2 regions of the Paenibacillus sp. JCM 9796 genome follow, and region 1 is predicted to be linked to the other one. Evidence: predicted binding sites of a transcription regulator. Region 1 holds the regulator's gene; the other holds the start of a gene.
What was found. Region 1 encodes LexA, which represses DNA repair genes until DNA is damaged. Its sites were predicted from a motif close to CGAACATATGTTCG; they were not measured.
Positions count from the first base shown of each region.

Region 1 (7,339 bases):
ATGCGCGGTTCGTGCGCAACTTGATCGAGAAAGCGATGCGCAATCACGCCGTCCGCCTGTTAAGCAGCCCGCATGTACATCCGACCAAACAGGATTTGATGATCATTCGCCCGGAGGACGTCAAGCTGGAACGTAAATCCCCAAAGGAGACATATAAATTTATATGAAAAAAACGAGCCATGAAATTACGCCGGACCACCAAGAACGCGCAGTACTGGTGAGTCTGGTTACGCAGGAATTAAAGCGCGAGGAAACGTACGACCCCGACTATTCACTGGCCGAGCTTATCCGGCTCGCCGAGACGGCCAATGTCGAAGTGCTCGGAACAATGACGCAAAATAAAGAATACGCCGATTCCAAGTGGTTCATAGGCAAAGGAAAAGCGCAAGAATTGAAAGAGCTGCTGGAGGAGAAAGGCGCGAACACGGCCATCTTCGACCAGGAGCTGTCGGGCGCGCAGGTGCGCAATCTGGAGCAGTTTCTGGATGTGAAAATCATCGACCGGACCCAGCTGATTCTGGATATTTTCGCCGGCCGCGCCAAGACGCGCGAGGGGATCATCCAGGTCGAGCTGGCGCAGCTTAGCTATTTGCTGCCGCGGCTGTCCGGCCACGGGAAGAATTTATCCCGGCTCGGCGGCGGCATTGGGACCCGGGGACCCGGGGAGTCGAAGCTGGAGACGGACCGCCGTCATATCCGCGATCGGATCAGCGAGCTGAAGCGCCAGCTGCAGGAAGTGGTGAAGCACCGTACGCTTCACCGGGAGCGGCGTAAGAAGACCGGCGTCTTTCAAGTCGCTCTCGTCGGGTATACGAACGCCGGCAAGTCTACGCTGCTTCGCCAGCTAACGCAAGCCGACGTGTATGTCGAGAACCAGTTGTTTGCCACGCTCGATCCGACCTCGCGCTCGCTGAAGCTGCCGACCGGATTGGAGATCGTCTTGACCGATACGGTCGGGTTCATTCAGAACTTGCCGCACGATTTGGTCGCGGCTTTCCGCGCGACGCTCGAGGAGGCCAACGAAGCGGATCTTATTCTGCACGTTGTGGACAGTTCCACCGAGATGATGACGATCCAGATGAAGGTCGTCGATGAGGTGCTCGAAGAGCTCGGCGCACACGGCAAGGATCGGATAACCGTGTTTAACAAAATCGATCTGTGCACGCCGGAGCAATTGGAGATGCTGATGACCGAAGGCGATTACTTGCGCATCTCGGCTTATCGCGAAGAAGATCTCGGGCGATTGATCGACGCGTTAGAGAAACATTTGATGGGCGACAGCCGGACGTACCGTATTCCTGCCGATAAGGGGGATGTCATCTCGCTTGTGTACCGCGTAGGCGAGGTGCTGGAGAATGAAGTGGACGGCAGCGACATGCTGTTCAAGGTACGGGTAAACAATAAAGAGTTCGATAAGATAGGATACATGCTGGCTGCATACGATTCGGCGCGTGCGCCGCAGGGAGAGAACAGAGGAGAGACGTCGGAACATGTTTAACGAGCAGGTGCTCGCCTTGATGGAGAAGGCGGAGAAGGTAGTCGGGGAACGAATGAATGAACTCGATCGGTTGATCGATCGCAATCAGTGGAAAGTCATACGTGCGTTTCAGAAGTTTAAAGTAAGCGATTATCATTTTGCCGGCTCGACCGGATATGGCTATAATGATCGCGGACGCGAAGTGCTCGATCTCGTGTATGCCGACGTGTTCGGCGCCGAGGCGGCGCTGGTGCGTCCGCATTTCGTGTCGGGCACGCATACGATCGGGACGGCGCTCTTCGGCGTCCTGCGGCCCGGTGACGAGCTGCTGTCGATTACAGGTCGTCCGTACGACACGCTGCACAAGGTGATAGGCAAACCGGGCGACGGACTCGGCTCGCTGCAAGACTGGGGCATCGGCTACGGCGAGGTGGAGCTGCTTGAAGACGGTTCGCCGAACTATGAAGAGATCGCCCGGCGCATCACTCCGCGAACGAGAGTGATCGGCATTCAACGGTCGCGCGGGTATTCATGGCGTGCCTCGTTCACCGTCGAGCAGATTGGCGAGATGGTTCGTTTCGTGAAAGAAATAAAGCCGGACGTTATCGTATTCGTGGACAACTGTTACGGCGAATTCACGGAGCTTAACGAACCAACCGAAGTCGGGGCCGACTTGATCGCCGGTTCGCTGATTAAGAACCCGGGCGGCGGATTGGCTCCTACAGGCGGCTATATCGCGGGCAAGCGCGAGTATGTTGAGCTGGCGTCCTACCGGTTGACCGCTCCGGGCATCGGCGGGGAGGTCGGCGCTATGCTCGGGACGACGCGGGCCTTGTTCCAAGGCTTGTATTTAGCGCCGCATACGGTTGGACAAGCTGTTAAAGGATCGGTGTTCGCGGCAGCACTGTTCGCCGAGCTGGGATTTACGACGCATCCGCGTTGGAACGATCCCCGCACCGATTTAATTCAGGCCATCCGGTTTACCGGGCCGGAGCATCTGATCGCCTTCGTTCAAGGCATTCAGCAGGCGGCGGCCGTAGACGCGCATGTCGTGCCGGAACCTTGGGATATGCCGGGTTACGAGCACCCGGTCATTATGGCGGCCGGAACCTTCATTCAGGGCGGCAGCCTGGAATTATCGGCCGACGCGCCGATTCGGGAGCCTTATATTGCCTACATGCAGGGAGGCTTGACGTATTCCCACTGTAAGCTCGGCGTTCTGACGGCCATCCAAAACATGATCGACCGCAAATTATTGTAATCATTACTTACATGTGGCATTAACCTGACATAACTTGACACGTTTCTAGAACATGGTTACAATAAAAGTAAGGTTTTATGTGTTAGGGGTGATAGTCATGAGTGATGATATCCGCCGTAATATGGCCCTTTTTCCGATCGGTATTGTTATGAAGCTGACGGATTTAACCGCCAGACAAATACGATACTACGAGCAGCATGAATTGATCATTCCAGCAAGAACCGGCGGCAACCAGCGTCTATACTCGTTCAACGATGTCGAGCGTCTTTTGGAGATCAAGGATTTGATCGAGAAGGGCGTTAACATCGCAGGAATTAAACAAGTGCTGCTGCCGGTCGACAAAGATTCGGAGGATGCAACCATCTTGAACGAGCAATCCGAAGTGAAACGCCGGGAACTGACCGATTCCCAGCTGCACAAGATGCTGAAGCAGCAGCTGATAGGCGGAGGCAAGCGACCGAATCATGTATCGTTGATTCAAGGCGAACTGTCTCGTTTTTTCAGAAAATAGGGTTTGGCCGAGGAGCGACCGCCGCTCTGTTCACCTGAGGCGGGGCGAGCGGTACCCCCTCGTTATTACGTACCGATTTTTAAGGAGGAGATTTCACAGTGACGGATAAGAACTACACGAAGGAAGATATTTTACGTATTGCCAAGGAACAAAACGTTCGATTCATTCGACTTCAATTTACGGATTTGCTCGGCACCATCAAGAACGTCGAAATACCTTTAAGCCAGCTTGAGAAGGCGCTTGATAATAAAATGATGTTTGATGGTTCTTCCATCGAGGGTTACGTTCGTATCGAAGAATCAGACATGTACTTATACCCGGATTTGAATACTTGGGTCGTGTTCCCATGGGTGACGGAAGATCGCGTGGCGCGTTTGATTTGCGATATTTATTTGCCGGACGGCCGTCCGTTCCCGGGCGACCCGCGCGGCATTCTGAAAGCGGCGTTGAAAGAAGCGTACGAAATGGGCTATACCGCGATGAACGTCGGGCCGGAACCGGAATTTTTCTTGTTCAAAACCGATGAGAAAGGCAATCCGACCATGGAACTGAACGACCAGGGCGGTTACTTCGACTTGGCGCCTACGGATCTCGGCGAGAACTGCCGCCGCGAAATCGTGTTAACGCTCGAAGAAATGGGCTTTGAGATCGAAGCGTCACACCACGAAGTGGCGCCGGGTCAGCACGAGATCGACTTTAAATATGCCGATGCGATTAAAGCGGCCGACCAAATTCAAACGTTCAAGCTCGTTGTGAAGACGGTAGCCCGTCAGCACGGCCTGCATGCCACATTCATGCCGAAGCCGTTGTTTGGCGTTAACGGCTCGGGCATGCATTGTCACCAATCGTTGTTCCGCGGTAAAGAGAATGCCTTCTACGACGAGAGCGACAAACTCGGCCTAAGCGCAGAAGCACGTCATTACATGGCTGGTATTTTGCGCCACGCCCGCGCGTTCGCGGCGATTACGAACCCGACCGTCAACTCGTACAAGCGTCTTGTACCGGGTTATGAAGCGCCTTGTTACGTCGCCTGGTCGGCCAGCAACCGCAGCCCGATGATCCGTATCCCGGCTTCCCGCGGTCTCAGCACGCGCGTTGAAGTGCGTAACCCGGATCCGGCGGCTAACCCGTACCTCGCGCTGGCCGTTATGTTGAAGGCCGGCCTTGACGGCATCAAGAAAAAAATGCAGCTGCCGCCTCCGACGGACCGCAATATTTACGTGATGACCGAAGAGGAGCGGGAAGAGCAAGGCATTCCGAGCTTGCCGATCAACTTGAAGCAAGCGCTCGACGAAATGCTTCGTGACGATGTCATTTGCGAAGCACTCGGCGATCATGCGCTGGCTCATTTCTTCGAGCTTAAGGAAATCGAGTATGACATTTACCGTACTCAAGTTCACGCTTGGGAGCGCGAGCAGTATTTAACGCTTTATTAATAATTAAAGAAACGGACGTTCGGCTGAGCCGAGCGTCCGTTTCTTTAATTTAGCAAGACCTATAAGGACCTAGCGGTGATCTTCCGTGAGGTTTTTTTATCGAAAAAACCTCACGATCCGGCAGCAGCCGAGCTTCGAGAGGTTATGAGTTGTTAGTGGATGTCGCGGAATACGCCGATGACTTTGCCAAGAATAGAAACGTTTTTCAACCGAATAGGCTCCATGCTCGGGTTTTGCGGCTGTAACCGAATATGGTCTCTTTCTTTATAGAACGTTTTCACCGTCGCCTCGTCTTCCTCGGTCATAGCCACGACGATGTCGCCGTTGTTGGCGGTCTGCTGCTGGCGGACGATCACATAATCCCCGTGATGAATGCCTGCGTCAATCATACTTTCGCCGACGACGCTTAACATGAACACGCTCTGATCGCCGACAAAGTGGCTGGGGAGCGGAAAGTAATCTTCAATGTTCTCCGTTGCTGTAATCGGAACCCCCGCCGTAACCCGTCCGATTAACGGAACGCGGGCTACCGAAACGGAGAACGCGCCTTCTCCTGGTTCCCCGTCCAGAATCTCAATGGCTCTTGGCTTGGTCGGATCTCGGCGGATAAGGCCCTTCTTCTCGAGCCTTTCCAAGTGTCCATGTACGGTGGAACTCGACGCCAAACCTACCGCTTCGCCGATTTCACGTACGGAAGGCGGGTAACCTTTATCCTTAACTTCATTTTTAATAAAATTTAAAATGGCCTGTTGACGGGAGGAAATCTTGCTCATCGTATCACTCCAATATATAGAAACTATTAATTGGAAGTATAGCACAGAATAGCCGTTCGTACAAACATAAGTTCGAGAAAATGCATTGACTCAAACATGTGTTCGTGTTATTTTGATATAAGAACAAATGTTTGGGGGTCGTCATTATGATGCATATCATTAGCAGTCAAACTTCGGTAAACGTGCCGTCCATGAATAGAACAGATGCGGTCGGCAATCGCAAACGGCTAGGGCGTCTGGCTCTGACGGGTCTTGTGTTGGCCATGATCATCGGGATCAGCACGGTGATCACGGCATTACTTGGGAATTCGGACGCTTATGCAGCCGCCTCCTTGCCGGCCGAACAACATACCGTTATCGTCGAACGAGGAGATACCTTGTGGAGTATCGCCAATGAACATATAGCTAAGGGTGGCAACCCGAGAGAATACATCTATGAGCTCAAAAAAAAGAACGGATTGAAGGACGCTTCGATTCGTGCCGGTCAACAATTGTTGCTTCCGTAATACCGCTCGCCCTGACATTTCAGGCTCTTCCCGCCTGTCAATTCTCTTGACAATCGTTATCCATAATGTCAAAGTATAATTTGATAACGAACGCCATTTGTCTGGACATGCTTGTCAGGTTCCGACAGCTGGCGACAACCGGAACACGAGAAGACTGGGAGGATAGGCATGTTGGAATCGGAACATGATGTTACCGTGAAGCGAATCAATGAACTCGCTCGAAAAGCGAAATCCGAAGGATTGAGCGAAGCGGAGTTGAACGAACGTAACGAATTGCGTAAAAAGTACATTGATTCTTTCAAATCTTCCTTACGTACTCAACTCGATAACATCAAATTTGTTGATGAAGATGAGAAGAAGTAGGAGGAGGGTTTTGATATGCAATATCGGGCTTTGGGTAAGAGCGGTATTCTGGTATCGGAACTTTGCTTAGGAACAATGACCTTCGGTCATACGACCGATGAACGGGAGTCCGTAGAGATGATAAACCGTTTCCTGGATAAAGGAGGGAACTTCATCGATACGGCAAACGTCTATGCAGGCGGCAGATCGGAAGAGATTGTCGGTAAAGCGATTCGCGAACGAAGATCGGACGTAGTTCTGGCTACTAAAGTTCGAATGAAGACCGGACCCGGACCGAACCAAGTCGGTCTATCCCGCAAGCATATCATGGATGCCGTCGAAGACAGTTTGCGACGCTTAGGAACCGATTATATCGATTTGTACCAAGTTCACGTTTGGGATCAGGTCACACCGATTGAAGAGACGCTTCGTGCGCTGGACGATTTAGTTGCATCAGGGAAGGTTCGGTACATCGGATGCTCGAATTTCTTGGCGTACCAGTTAATGAAATCGTTAAATCTAAGTGACTTCAACCGCTACGCGCGGTTTATTTCCATTCAACCGCAGTACAGTCTCGTGTGCCGCTCCATGGACCGCGAAGTGCTCCCTCTTTGCTTGGAGGAGAACGTAGGAGTCATCCCTTGGGCACCGCTTGGCGGCGGATTTTTGACAGGGCGCTACGAGCGCGGAAACGAACCGACGGAAGGGCGCCTTTCTAACAAAAACGGCGAGAGTCGATGGGAGCTGCGAAATACCGATAAGAATTTCCGAATCCTGGATGAGGTTCTTGGCGCAGCGGCAGAGACCAATAAAACGCCGGCACAAGTGGCGCTCAATTGGCTCATCCATAAGCAAGGGATTACATCGCCGATATTCGGCGCTCGTACGCTTGAACAGTTTGAAGATAATATGGGAGCGGTCGGCTGGAAGCTTTCCGACTTCATGTGGAAGCGGCTGGATGATGTCAGCGCGCTGGAATCGGAATATCCTTACCGGTTTATTGAGAAGTTTCATAGGCAGATCTAATCGAGAG
Region 1 covers NZ_AP043723.1:110,455-117,793, reverse strand. The annotation lists gene spoVK (stage V sporulation protein K) at 1-167, shown strand, start outside; gene hflX (GTPase HflX) at 164-1,498, shown strand; gene ACZ439_RS00575 (methionine gamma-lyase family protein) at 1,491-2,738, shown strand; gene ACZ439_RS00570 (MerR family transcriptional regulator) at 2,836-3,249, shown strand; gene glnA (type I glutamate--ammonia ligase) at 3,348-4,685, shown strand; gene lexA (transcriptional repressor LexA) at 4,838-5,458, opposite strand; gene ACZ439_RS00555 (LysM peptidoglycan-binding domain-containing protein) at 5,605-5,964, shown strand; gene ACZ439_RS00550 (DUF896 domain-containing protein) at 6,133-6,327, shown strand; gene ACZ439_RS00545 (aldo/keto reductase) at 6,343-7,332, shown strand.

Region 2 (7,339 bases), 980 kb from region 1:
CCCCCTGCGCCGCCGAAAACCGGTGAAGACAATCTGCTTCAGGCCAACAAGGATAAGCTGAGCTCTCTGCTGAATCGGCTGGAAGAAGACAAGAAGCGGATCAAGGAAGCGAACGATGCAGCGAAGGCGGCGGCTAATAAACAAGCCGAGGATGCGCTGTTAAGCCGTATGACGGATGAGGCCAGAAAAAATTTCGAACAAACGCAACAGAACAATCCGAATCCGGCGCCAACCCCCGCGCCAGCTCCATCTAATTCTAGCGGGGATTCCGGGAATACGCCTCCGGGCGCTCCCGTCGTGAAGAGCGCCCCCCGGAAGGCGTTGAAAAACCAAAGCGTAACCGTCGTGCTTACCGCAGAGGCCGGTTCGAAAATTAAGCTGAACAACGAAACGAAAGACGTTGTGAACGGAGAAGCTGCGTTTACGGTTACCGTACCAAGCACCCTTGGGGTTTACCGGCTGCATGCGGTTACGATCAATTCTGCCGGAACAAGCGCAGACAAAGAGATTGCGATCGAAGTGGTTGAACCGAAAGTGACCCTGAGCCAGGTCGGCGTCAAGGAAAACAATCAAATCATGCTGAAGCTGGAGATGGAGAACTTCCTGGAAGCTCTTCCGTTCTATGCGGTTCAGGCGCATGTCGCTTACAACAAGGCCGATTTGAACTACGAGGCTCCGGGCGCAGGCTTGCCTAGTGATGACGGAACGATATTCGACGGGGCAAACTCGGCGGAAACGTTAATGCAAGAGGTCGGAACGACGGAGAAGCAGCTGATTTTCGCCGGCACCCGTTATGAGACGCCCGGCTCCAGCCCGGTGCCGCCAATCAACTTGAAGGGCGAAACGGCAACGCTGCTCTTCGCGCCGTTAACCGTAACGACGTCGGCTGCTTCGACACAAGTCAAGCTGATGTATGTAAAGGTCCTTGACAAAGACGGCCGCACCGTATACGAATTGCCGGTCAGCGCGGCAGCATCGGCCGCTGTGACGTTAAATTAAAGCTTCAGCGGCCAGAAAGGAGCACCTCATGAATAAAGCCATGAAAATCATCGCCTTGTCCATCCTCGCATCCGTTATCGCCGGAGGTACCGGAGCGTCTGCAGCGGGCTTGTACGCGGACGGTCTCCGGGGAGCGGATCATCAACTATTGCTCCAAGTGACGACATACGCCGGAACGGGGGATATGGGCAACGTCAACGGCAGGACGAATGCGGCGCAATTCCGGCTTCCGGCAGGTATTGCCGTCAAGCCGGACGGAGCGGTTCTTTTCAGCGATTCGCGCAATCATCAAATTCGCAAAATCTACAGCGGGCTGGTTACCCCGTACGCCGGCATTTATTACGAAATGGACGCTAAAGGGTTCCCGATCGGCGGGCGATTGGACGGCGCAAGCGACTTGTCGCTGTTCTCCGGCCCGCAGGGAATCGCGACCGACGCGCAAGGCAATGTATACGTCGCGGATACCGGCAATCACTCGATCCGCAAAATCGATCCGTCCGGCAACGTCAGCACGATTGCCGGGGACGGCGTTCTGGGCAAGGAAGACGGGCCGGGATCCAAGGCGCGTTTCAACAGTCCGCTGGATGTCGCCGTCGCGGCTGACGGTACCGTTTATGTAGCCGATACGCTGAATCATGCGATTCGCAGCATTTCGCCAAGCGGTCAAGTGACGACGTTAAATGCGGCATCCGGACGGGCGGTCGAGGTTTCTCCAGGGCAAGCGGCGCCGGCGGGAGATTTCGCCGACGGAGCTTTGGCTCAGGCCAAGTTTAACGAGCCGAGCGGGCTGGCTTTGGATGGCAAGGGCAACCTGTACGTCAGCGACGCGGGCAATCAGCGTATCCGTTATATCGATCTGCAGCAAGGCACCGTCACAACGGCAGCCGGCAGCGGCAAAGCGGAAGCGCTCAAGGATCTGTATGTCCCGGGCGGCTTTGCCGACGGGGAGGCGTTGAACGCGGCGTTTAACTTCCCGCTGGGCTTGTCGGTTACGGAAGAAGGCGGCGTGGTCATCGCCGACAGCCAAAACCATTCGATCCGTTATTTGCTCGACGGTCAAGTATCGACGCTTGCCGGCGCGCCGGATCAAACGACGGGCGAGGCCGACGGCATCGAAGGCTATGCGCAGCTGCATCGTCCGACGGACGTCGCCGTGCTGGAAGACGGCAGTCTGCTTGTTTCGGACGCTTACAACAATAAAATTCGTCAAATCCGTCCTTTCCGGCTTCCCGCCAACCTGCCGGACGATACGAACGTGAAGGTCGTTCTCGATGACAAGTGGATCGAGTTTGATGCGCTGCCCGAAATCGGGAACGGACGGACGATGGTTCCTGTTCGGGCGATCACGGAAGCGCTCGGTTACAACGTAACGTTCGACGATGCGGCGAGAGCCGTCCAGCTGAGTAAAGACGGCGTAACGATTGAGCTTTACATCGACCGCACCGGCGTGAAACGAATCGAGCAGGGCCAAGCGGGCGTCGAGAAAAGCACGGATGCCGCCCCTTATATCAAACAAGACCGCACTTATGTGCCGGTTCGTTTCTTCGCCGAAGAAATTGGCTTGGATGTTGAATGGGATTCTAAGACACGCACCGCCATCTTGCGGACAACTGGCAAATAATTGCCGCTGAACGGAACAAGGCTTATTCTGTAGAGAGAGCGACTTTACTTTCTTCACAGAATAGGTCTTTTCGATTAAGATTACATGTACATTCAGACGTCAAAGAACAGAGGTGAACGGCTTGCCGGACGAACGAGAGCGGTTGCTGAAGCGTATCGAACAATTGGAAAAAAGAAACCGTGACTTGGAGCTGCTGCTGGAATCGGCATCCGAATTAAATCGCGGCGGTGCGGAACCGGACCATCCGTTCTCGATGAATTTGATTCATTCGCTCGTATTGGCGCTGGATTCACGCGATCCTTATACGGCCGGGCATTCGTCCCGCGTTGCGTTGTACTCGTTGTGGATCGCACGGAAGCTTGGAATATCCGAGGAAGAATGCAAGCATTTCCACCGCGCCGCGTTGATGCACGACATCGGCAAGATCGGCGTACCCGATCGTATTCTGCTGAAAGCGGAAAGCTTGAACGACGAGGAGTTTCAGGAGATGATCGCGCATACGACGATCGGCGCCCGCATCTTGTCCAAGATGGAGCCGGAAGAACGTATGCTTCAGGCGACTCAGGTTGCCAAATATCATCATGAGAAGATGAACGGCTCGGGGTACCCCGACGGCTTGCGCGGGGATCAAATTCCGTTCTTCGCGCGAATCGTCGCCGTGGCCGACGCTTTCGACGCGATGACGACGGACCGTCCTTACGCGCGAGGGCGCAGCTACGAGGAAGGCATGTCGGAAATTATACGCTGCAAGGGGACCCATTTCGACCCCGAGATCGTCGATGCCTTTGAGGCGGTCATGCGAGAGAAGCTTCGCACGGGAACGGTACTGCGTTCATCGTCAAGCCTCGAGGAGAGGTAAGAGGGAGCGCTTCATGAATAAGGCAAGAAGAAGCTGAAACCGCTGCAGAGCGGTTTTTGGCGCTGCTTCCGCGGCTCCCCTTCACCTTCACAATTAAAAGCCGCCGGCCGATATTATAGGGGAGAAGGGTGGAAAGCGAGGGGGAGTTCGTGAGAACGAAAGATTCCGACGAACAACTGCAGCAGTTTTTTAAACAGGATCCGCAATATTTGAAAAAATACGTCCGGGAGCATCCCGATAATAAAATGGCCTGGTACTTGCTCGGCCGGGAGTATGAGGAGCAAGGCAAGCAGGGCAAGGCGCTGTACTGCTATGCGCAAGCCGGCGAGGTGTACGAGGCCTATGAAGAGCAGAAGGTCGTGCTGCCCGCGGAGGAGGCGGCTTCGCCCGGGCCGTCGAAGCCGCCTCGGGCGTCTCGCCGCTGGGGGATTCGGTTCATGCGTCTCGCCGTAGCGATGCTTGCGCTCGGAGCTGCGCTGCTCTCGGCGCCCGGCCTGCAGACGCGAACGGTGGAGGAGCTGGCGCAGCCTGCGGCCGTCGTCCCTGCGGACGTCACGCCGGCGCAAATTCAGGCGACCCGGGTGTACTATTTGGCCGGGACCAAAACGCCGGAGACGATCGGCCAAGCGCTGCAGCACATGCTGCTGCTCGAACGGGTGAGAAGCTTCGGCATCCTGGTGCGCGGCATCCCGCTCAGCGATTCGACCTGGATCGAATGGCTGCGAAAGCCGGAGACGCTCTTGTCGGTGGAGGCGGAGTCTGACGCTTCGCGGCAGCAAATTTTGTACCACGACGCGGAAAGCTGTCAATGCGAGCCGAGCGACGCTCAGCGGGCGGACGGCGTCGTAGCGGCATGGATGTCTCATCAGGAGCAGCAGGCCGTGCTTCGCTCGGCGGTGGCAGCCTACATCCGGCGCACCGGACAAGCGCCTACGGAAGCTTCGCAATTGACGGCGTCGTATCCGGACAACGTGCTGCCCGGGTTGACGCCTTATATGTCGGAGCTGTTCGCACGCGACTCGGCGGCTATAGCGCAAGAGATGCAGGGCTGGAACGAGCGCTCAGCCGCGCAGGCGGGCGGATCTTCGCAAGGTCAGACGCCACCCGGTGAGCTTCCCGAGGGATTGATTCAACCGCTCGCCGAGCCGCTTGAAATTAAGATAGACAAAACGGCTCACCGGCTGGCGGTCGTGAGCGGCAGCATTGTCGTGCGCGAATACCCGGTCGGTCTCGGCGGTTCGCGGACGCCGGAAGGGAGCTTCGTTATTTCGGAGAAGGTGCGCAATCCGAACGGCCAATCAGACGGCGATTTCGGCAGCCGAGGGATGACGCTGTCCGATACGTTATACGCGATTCACGGGACGAACAAGCCGAAGAGCATCGGCAAGGATCAGTCGCTCGGCTGCGTCCGGATGCGCCAGACAGACGTGGAGGAGCTGTTCGACATGGCGCCGCTCGGTACGAAGGTGACGATCGGCCGCGGCTTGCTGCCTGCCGCCACGTCCGTCAGCGCGACCCCGTTGAAGCTGCCCGCTCAAGCCGACGATACGAACCCGAACAAGGTGTATAAATGGCTCGATTAGACGACGTTCCCCTCGCTTTTGGCGTTCCGTTCAACGATGATGGCGTGATCGTAAATTTGAGCCGCAGAGATGGAGTACGAAAATATTGCAAAGGACAGGTGCCTGCCGGTAACCTGTTTTTTTTGCATGGCTGAGGGAAGAATCGATTTCCAAAAAATTCACTTGCATAAAGAACAAGTGTTCGGTGTATAATGTGAAACGAGAATATATGTTCGCATGATGGTGGTGGATGTATGAGTGTTAATCCAAGTATTGAAACCGAAGAAGATATTCAAATCATCAAGGACTACACCTTGCTGCCCATTTTGCTGGATATGTTAGCCAGAGATATGGATACGTTAAAAATGTATCAGGACAAAATTGTTTTCCGTCATGTCATTTTTTATCTTAGGGAAGTTGAAGATTCCATTTATTCAAAATTGCAGAGCATTAAAAGTAAGATGATCCAACAAAATATTAAAGTTTTGAGTACAGAAATGAATGCGCAGGGTATTCAGGTAGAATACAAAGTCCGCGGCTACGTTCATCATTTCAACATGCTGAGGAGTTTGATAAAGGCTGAGCTCATGACCATGCTTATGAACTTACGGAGGCAGATAAGATGAGCGGGAACAGCGAAAGGACTATTTTTCTAGCGGATTGCCAGAGCTTTTACGCCAGCGTAGAGAAGGCGGATCATCCTGAATGTAAAAATAAACCCGTTGCTGTTGCCGGTGATCCGGCACGCCGCTCAGGTATTATTCTGGCTGCCTGTCCCATCGCGAAAAGCTTCGGGGTGACTACGGCGGAACGGTTGGGCGAAGCCCTTATCAAGTGTCCGGAGCTCGTTGTCATGCGTCCCCGGATGCAGCATTACATTGATGTCTCACTGATGATTACGAAGATTTATGAGGAGTTTACGGATCTTGTTGAGATATTCAGTATTGATGAGCAGTTTTTGGATGTTTCTGCAAGCTTGCCTATCTTTGGAGATCCTGAAACGATCGCTAAATCTATTCAGCAAAAGGTTCTTAGTCAAACCGGAGTATGGGTTAGAGTAGGCATCAGTTCTAATAAAATACTTGCTAAAATCGCGACGGATATATGGGCAAAGAAGAATGAAAGTGGCATCTTTACCTTGTCAAAAGCAGAAGTCGAGACTTTGCTATGGCCACAACCCGTAAATAAGATGTTCGGTGTCGGTTCACGTATGACGGCACATTTTGCTCGTCTTGGAATGCACACCATCGGCGATATTGCCAGAACGCCGCTGCCGCGTCTTAAAGATAAATTTCGTGCTCGCTTTGGCAAGCAATCGGATATTCATGCAGAGGTGATGTGGCGGACGGCGAACGGTCTGGATGATAGCCCGGTTACACCCGGAACATTCAACACGCCGCCAAAATCAGTCGGCCATATGATGACTTTACCTCGAGACTATGTGGAGACGTGGGAAGTGAACACCATTTTACTGGAGCTCACAGAGGAGGTATGCCGCGACTGCCGTCGTAAAGGATATATGGGCTCTGTAGTCACGGTCAGCTGCATGTGCAGTCCCTACGAAGCACCGACCGGATTCTCGCGCCAAATGAAGATGCAGGACCCTACTAACCACACCAATACCGTATTTGAAACCGTAAAAATGCTTTTTTATAAATTCTGGAATAAAATGCCCGTGCGTCGTGTCGGTGTGACATTAAGCCAGTTAATGGACGATCAGGATTACCAGCTTACCCTCTTTGAGGATCAGGTAAAGTCCAGAGCCTTGGAGAAAGCTACGGATAGTATAAAAAATCGATATGGCAGCGCCGCAATCGTAAGAGCTTCATCGCTTACCGCTGCCGGGCAAGCGGCGGATAGGTCGATGAAAATCGGAGGGCATTATAAATGAGCAAAAAGCTTGAAAAGAACGGGCTGTGGGAATCCAGCCGGATGATGCTTCCGCAACATAAAGAGGCATTTCAGAACAGACTCAACGATAAATCAGTTCAACATAGTCGTCCGACAACGGAAGAAATCAACATGATGAGAGATTATGTGTTATTGCCCATCATGCATTCGATTATTATAAGAAAGGCTCGGGAAGTGGAACGCTCCTCCGAAACCTTGAGATTGCTCTATTCTAAAGCGGCTCAGGTTCTGGCGAAAAACATTCATGTAGACTTGTCGAAAGTAAAAAAATACTTGTTGGAAAAAAACATCCGTGTGTTTGAAGAGGAAAAAGATGATCGGATGATTCGCTACCGATATATCTGCCGTGAGCATGAAGATAGTTTTACAATCACCAGAGACTACATG
Region 2 covers NZ_AP043723.1:1,086,362-1,093,700, reverse strand. The annotation lists gene ACZ439_RS05345 (FecR family protein) at 1-999, shown strand, start outside; gene ACZ439_RS05340 (stalk domain-containing protein) at 1,028-2,620, shown strand; gene ACZ439_RS05335 (HD-GYP domain-containing protein) at 2,742-3,479, shown strand; gene ACZ439_RS05330 (L,D-transpeptidase family protein) at 3,629-5,062, shown strand; gene ACZ439_RS05325 (YhjD family protein) at 5,296-5,667, shown strand; gene ACZ439_RS05320 (DNA polymerase IV) at 5,664-6,932, shown strand; gene ACZ439_RS05315 (YhjD family protein) at 6,929-7,339, shown strand, end outside.
Region 2: the regulator LexA is predicted to act here: its motif matches at 5,264-5,277, upstream of ACZ439_RS05325 (YhjD family protein).